Amycolatopsis mediterranei: one gene and its partner. The protein of the gene in region 1 interacts with the protein of each later gene in a pairwise test. Links are inferred from orthologs where the notes say so. Each region holds a gene or a part of one and is shown on either strand. Other genes may lie near its edges. The genes, in order: hemL and ISP_RS17030.

Evidence for each region.
Region 2: the proteins of hemL (region 1) and ISP_RS17030 interact in binary tests that used the Escherichia coli proteins (3 or more experiments, as listed by UniProt). The link is inferred for Amycolatopsis mediterranei from one-to-one orthologs.

What each region holds. Positions count from the first base shown.
Region 1 is NZ_CP100416.1:481,060-484,328, reverse strand. The notes cover bases 255-3,209. They hold hemL (glutamate-1-semialdehyde 2,1-aminomutase), read right to left. Parts: upstream 2,406-3,209; coding sequence 1,104-2,405; downstream 255-1,103. Other genes in these bases: ISP_RS02520 (hypothetical protein), read right to left, coding at 2,951-3,209; ISP_RS02525 (TspO/MBR family protein), read left to right, coding at 2,466-2,942; ISP_RS02535 (histidine phosphatase family protein), read right to left, coding at 481-1,107; ISP_RS02540 (TlpA family protein disulfide reductase), read right to left, coding at 255-484. Outside these bases: more of ISP_RS02540, read right to left, coding at 1-254; more of ISP_RS02520, read right to left, coding at 3,210-3,269. UniProt on the Escherichia coli protein: Aminomutase that catalyzes the transfer of the amine group on carbon 2 of glutamate 1-semialdehyde to the adjacent carbon 1 to form 5-aminolevulinate.
Region 2 is NZ_CP100416.1:3,602,382-3,605,480, reverse strand. The notes cover bases 185-2,969. They hold ISP_RS17030 (FadR/GntR family transcriptional regulator), read right to left. Parts: upstream 2,058-2,969; coding sequence 1,311-2,057; downstream 185-1,310. Other genes in these bases: ISP_RS17025 (mandelate racemase/muconate lactonizing enzyme family protein), read left to right, coding at 2,132-2,969; ISP_RS17035 (ABC transporter substrate-binding protein), read right to left, coding at 185-1,030. Also shown: more of ISP_RS17035, read right to left, coding at 1-184; more of ISP_RS17025, read left to right, coding at 2,970-3,099. UniProt on the Escherichia coli protein: Transcriptional activator of the glcDEFGB operon which is associated with glycolate utilization, and encodes malate synthase G and the genes needed for glycolate oxidase activity. Also negatively regulates the transcription of its own gene.

The DNA of each region.
Region 1 (3,269 bases):
GCTGCTTGTCCAGCACTATCGTCGACGGGATGATGTTGCGCGGGTAGCCGGTCAGCTTGAGCAGCACCCGGCCGTCCGGGTCGTAGATCGACGGGTACGTCAGCTGCCGGTCGCGGACGAAGTCCTGGGCCACCTCGCGCGCCGGGTCGCGGACGTCGATGCCCACCACCTGCACACCCTGCTTCGCCAGGGACTCCATCTCCGGCGCCTCCGTGCGGCACGGGCCGCACCACTGGCCCCACAGGTTCAGCACCACGACCTTGCCCGCGTAGTCCGCCAGCGACAGCTGCTTGCCCTCGTTCATCAGGTCTTCGCCGGCCAGGACCGGGGCCGTCTGGCGCTGGGCGGCGTCGTAGGCGATGTCGACCTTGCCGCCCGGGGAGACGAAGCTGAAGCTGCTGCCCGGCACCACCGCGTCCTTGCCCGCGCTGCACCCGGCGAGCGTCAGCACCGCGAGCACGACCGCCGCGACCAGGCGTTTCATGCCCCGGTCACCTTCGGGTCGGTCGTGCCGGCGGGCTCGCTGTAGACGATCTCGCGTAGCTCGTCGCCGTCGAACACCAGCGAAGTCAGCGACGCCAGCGAGCACTGGCGGCGCCGGGGGTCGTGCCACAGGCGCTTGCCCTCGAGGAACCGCCGCAGCGTCCAGATCGGCAGCTGGTGCGACACGCAGAGAGCCTCGTGCCCGTCCGCCGCCTCGCGGGCCCGGTGGACCGCGCCGAGCATCCGGTGGGCGATCTCGAGGTAGGGCTCGCCCCACGACGGCTTGAACGGGTTCACCAGCTTCGGCCAGTGCTGGGGCTCGCGCAGCGCGCCGTCGCCGACCGCCACGTGCAGGCCCTCGAACTGGTTGCCCGCCTCGATCAGGCCCTCGTCGGTCGCGATGTCCAGCCGGTGGGCGGCGGCGATCGGAGCCGCCGTCTCCTGCGCCCGCTGCAGCGGCGAAGCGACGACGTGCACGAGGTCGTGGCCGGCGACGGCTTCGGCGACCGTCAGCGCCTGCCGCTGCCCGCGCTCCGAGAGCCGGTAGCCCGGCAGCCGGCCGTAGAGGATCTTCTCCGGGTTGTGCACTTCGCCGTGACGCAGCATGTGGACGACGGTGGTCACTGGACGGCCCCCGCCGCCGCGCGCGCCGCCGCGGGCAAGGCCGCTTCGATCACGGAGAACGCTTCGTCGTCCATGGCCGCGTTGACGAACCAGGCTTCGTACGCGCTCGGAGGTGCGTACACGCCTCCGTCGAGCAACGCGTGGAAGAACGGCGGGAAGCGCCACGTCTCGGACGCCTGCGCGCCCGCGTAGTCGCGGACCGGCGTCTCACCGAAGAACACGCTCACCAGGTTGCCCGCGTACTGGACGTTGTGCGCGACCCCCGCTTCACTCAGAGCGGCGTGGAAGAGGTTGCCGAGGCGCTTCGCGTTGGCGTCGAGAGCCGCGTACACGGCGTGGTCGGCCGCGCGCAGCGTCGCGAGGCCCGTGGCCACCGCGACGGGGTTCCCGGACAGCGTCCCGGCCTGGTAGACCGGCCCGCCCGGGGCGAGCTTGGCCATCACGTCGGCGCGGCCGCCGAAGGCCGCCGCCGGCAGCCCGCCGGACATCACCTTGCCGAACGTGTAGAGGTCGCCGGCCACGCCTTCGAGGCCGAACCAGCCCGCGGCCGAGACGCGGAACCCGGTCATCACCTCGTCCATGATCAGCAGCGCGCCGTGCTCGTGGGCCAGGTCGCGCAGCCCTTCGTTGAAGCCGGCGTCCGGCGCGACCGCGCCCATGTTGCCGGCCGCCGCCTCGGTGATCACCGCGGCGATCTCGCCCGGGTTGTCCACAAAGGATTTCCGGACCGCGTCGAGGTCGTTGTAGGGCAGCACCAGCGTGTCCGCGGCCTGCGCTCCGGTGACCCCCGGCGAGGTCGGCAGCCCGAGCGTCGCGACGCCGGAGCCGGCCTGCGCGAGCAGCGCGTCGACGTGGCCGTGGTAACAGCCGGCGAACTTCACGATCTTCGACCGGCCGGTGAATCCCCTGGCCAGCCGGATCGCGCTCATCGTGGCCTCGGTCCCCGAGTTGACCAGGCGGACCCGCTCGACCGGCTCGACCCGGCCGATGATCTCCTCCGCCAGTTCGACCTCGCCGATCGTCGGCGTGCCGAACGAGAGCCCGGACGTCGCCGCCCGGCGCGCCGCCTCGACGACCGCCGGGTGCGCGTGGCCCAGGATCATCGGGCCCCAGGACGACACCAGGTCGACGTAGCGGTTGCCGTCGGCGTCCCACAGGTGCGGGCCCTCGCCGCGGACCATGAACCGCGGGGTGCCGCCGACCGAGTTGAACGCCCGGACCGGCGAGTTCACCCCGCCCGGGATGGCCGCCTTCGCGCGGTCGAACCATGCCTTGGACTGCTCGGTTCCAGTGCTCACCTCCTCAGTCTCCCAAACCCGCTTAAGATGACGGTCAGCCGCCCGGGAGGGGAACAGCCGGTGACCGAACGCGCCCCGCACCGCAACCAGTGGCTCGTGCTGGCCGGGTTCCTGGGCGTCGTCGCCGTGGTGGCCGTGGTCGGCGCCCTGGCCGCGACGTCGGCGAAGGAGGTCTACGCGCGGCTCGATCAGCCGTCGTGGGCGCCGCCCGCGTCCCTGTTCGGTCCGGTGTGGACAGTGCTGTACGTCACCATCGCGGTGGCGGGCTGGCTGTACTGGCGGACGGACGGCGAGACGCGCGGGTTCGCCGCGTACGGCATCGGCCTGCTGTTCAACCTGCTCTGGACCCCGCTGTTCTTCGAGGGCGGCGCGGCCGGGCTCGCCCTGGCCGACATCGTGCTGCTGGACGTCGTCGTGGTCGTGACGATCGTCCTGTTCGGCCGCCGGTCGAAGGCCGCCGCCGCGCTCCTGGTGCCCTACCTCGCCTGGATCCTCTACGCGACGGCGCTCAACACGGCGGTCCTCGTTTTGAACTAGAACCTCAACTAGCGCGCGGCCTGCTGGGTGATGGCCTGCGCGGCCACCGTGCCGTCGTCGCCCGCCTGGCCCTGGACGACGACCGTCGCGCCCGGCTTGAGGTCCGACAGCTTGCCCTGCTGGGTCACCCCGACCGTGGTCGAGTCCGATGTGGACACCTTGACGTCGGCGCCCTGCGCGGTCTTGACGTAGACGGTGGTGCCGTCGACGTGGTCGATCGTGCCCGTGGTGCCGCGGCCGCCGCGGTACCCGCCGCCCTGCTGGCCGGTGCCGCCGGGCTGGCTGGTCCCACTGGGCTGGCCGGTCCCGCCCTGGCCACGGGCCTGG
Region 2 (3,099 bases), 3.1 Mb from region 1 along the record:
ACGAGTTGGACTCGCCGAACGCGAGCGGCCGGTCGAGCGCCGGCCCGGTGGCGCCGTTGAACACGTGCGTGTTGGCGTAGACCGGGTTCTTCTTGGTCTTCGAGTCGGCGTAGACGCTGAACTGGTTGAGCGTGAGCCCGAGGATCTGGGCCAGCCAGTTCTCGTTGTTGCTCGAGTCGGTCCAGCTCCCGATCCCGGGCGGCAGCATCGGCCGGTACTTCGAATTCGTGTAGATGTCGCCGATGAACGTGACGGCGGCGACGGTCTCCGGCGAATTGAACATCACCTTCGTGCCGGTGTTGTCCGCGATCGCCCCGCCGTAGGTGTTGATGACGTTCGCGATGAAGCCGTTGGCGTCGCCGGATCGGTTCACCGTAAGGCCCCAGCCGAAGCGCCGCTTCGCCGGGTCGGAGACCGCCAACGCGTTGTCGCGCAGCTCTTCCCACGTGTAGTGGGGCTTGAGCGGGAGCCCCTTCTCTTGATACCAGTCCTTGCGCAGGTACATCCCGGTCGCGATGAAGTGGTACGGGATCGCGAACCAGCGCCCGTCGAACACGCAGTAGTCGTTCGCCTCGGTCGCGGGGTCCCCGTAAAGCGCTTTCATCTCCGTGACCACGTCGGTGACGTCGGTGAGGGCGCCGAGGTTGTGGAGCTGGCCGACGAACCGCCGGTCGCTCAGGAAAGCCAGGTCGCGGTTGGTGCCCGCCTTCACCTCGGCGTCCATCTTCGCGACCATGTCGCCGGCGTCGCCGGACACCAGGTCGTTGCGGATCGTGGTGCCGGTGGCCGAAGCGAACACCTGCAGCGACTTGTCCAGCGCCTTGTTGGCGGCTTCGGAGTACAGCTTCTGCGAGAGCATCCCCACCGACCCGCCGCGCAGCCTGGAAGCTTCATCGAGCAGCGCCTTGGGGACCTGGACGTCGACCTGCGGTGCGGGGGCGGGGCCGCTCCCGCACCCGGCGAGCCCGAGCACCCCCAGCGCGCTCAGCCCGAAGAACGAGCGTCTCGACCAGTCCCTGTTCTCTTCCATGACCACTCCTCTCGCGTCCGATCGGGCGGACGCGTACCGACGGGGCGACGTTGCAACCGGCGGGACAGCGAGGCGAGTGCCGCGCTGCGGGTCTTTCCAAGCTGTGGGTCTTCGAAGCCGTGGGTCGTTCAAAGCTGTGGGTCGTTCACGCGGCGAAGACCGGCTCGCGCGCGGGGTCCCCCAGGGGACCGGTCAGCCCCGGCCGGATCGGCGGGATCGCGGGTGCTGCCATGCCTTTTCCGTCCTGGTCAACGGTTGGCGGATCTCGGTCGTGCCGTGCCTAGCGCCGCCGGGCGGCCCGCTTGCTTCGCTGCTCCTTCTCCGCGAGGAGCGTGGAGTAGTTGTTGCTCAGGTGCTTGCGCATCGCCGCACGGGCGGCGGCCGGATCGCGCGCGACGAGCGCTTCGTAGATCTCCGTGTGCTGGGCGGTGGCGCGGCGCAGCCCGGCCGGCGCCTCGTTGGTGAGACGCCGGCTGGCCGTGCCGAGCCAGCGGGCGGAGTACATGATCCGGTCGAGGATGCGGTTGTCGGCCGCCCGGCAGATCTCCATGTGGAATTCGTGGTCGACCTCGAGGTAGGCCTCGGGGTCCGTTTCGAGCGCCGCCATGCGGCCGATCTCGTCCCCGAGCCGGGCCAGCGTCTCGTCGGTGATGCTGGCCGCGGCCATGGCGGCCAGTTCGGGCTCGAGCAGGACGCGCATCTGGTGCAGTTCCTGCAACAGCTCGTCGACGCTTTCGGTGGGCAGCCACTCGATCAGCAACGGGCTCAGGTAGTCCCACTCCGCGCGGGGCCGCACGACGACGCGGCGGCCCTGCGCGACGTCGACGATGTCGAGCGAGGCGAGGATCTTGAGCGTCTCCCGTGCCACCACCCGGGAGACGCCGAACTCACTCGAGATCTCGAGTTCCGACGGGGCCCGGCCGTCCTCGATTTCGCCGCTGACGATGCGCCGGGTCAGGTGGGCCGCCACCTGCACCGGAAGAGTCCGGACCTTGACAGCGTCCGGAGACTCTTGTCTCCTTGGCATGTCATCAGCTTATAGGACAAGTTGGACCTCGCGACAGTCCCCGTTCATCTGCGTGACCCGGCGGCGGGAGAGCAATGCGGATCGTGAACGTCACGACGGCGGTGGTGGCCTACCACGGTGAAGCCACGCTGGTGCGGATCGACACCGACGAAGGCCTCAGCGGGTTCGGCGAGGCCAACCCCGATGCCGGGGCGGGCGCCGTCGTCGGGATGATCGCCTCCCTGACACCCCTGCTGATCGGCGAGGACCCGCGCAACGTCGAGCGGTGCTGGGAAAAACTGCGCCGCAGCAAGGTTTTCGCGGGCCCCCAGGGCGGGGTGTTCGTGATCGCCCTGTCCGGGATCGAGCTCGCGCTGTGGGACCTCGCGGGCAAGGCCGCCGGGCAGCCGGTCCACCGGCTGCTCGGCGGGAAGTTCCGCGACCGCATCCGCCTCTACGCCGACTGCGGCGACGGCGACGACCCGGCCGGCTCGATCGCCGGGTGCGTCGACCGGGCCCAGCGGATGGTCGCCGAAGGCTTCACCGCCCTCAAGTTCGACATCGACGACCTGCGCCACCCGGCCAAGTTCGACACCTTCAACCACACGGTCAACGCCGCCGAGGTGCGCTCGATGGTCGAGCGCGTGGCGGCGGTCCGGGAAGCGATCGGCCCGGACGTCGACCTGGCCATCGACCTGCACGCCCGCTACGACGTGCCGAGCGCCTGCCGGATCTCGTGGGAGCTCGAGCCGTTCCGCCTGATGTGGCTCGAGGAGCCGCTGCCGGCGGAGAACGTCGACGCGCTGGTGCGGGTGCGCGCCCAGACCCGCACGCCGATCTGCGCCGGAGAAAACCTTTACTTGCGGTGGGGCTTCCGCGAGCTGCTCGAACGCGGCGCCGTGGACGTCATCGAGCCGGACGTGCCCAAGTGCGGCGGCCTCGCCGAGGCCAAGAAGATCGCCAACCTCGCGGAGCTGCACTACATCCCCTTCGCCCCGCACCTGGTGTCGACGCCGCTGGGCACGATGGCCACGTCGCACCAGTGCGCGGCGATCCCCAACTT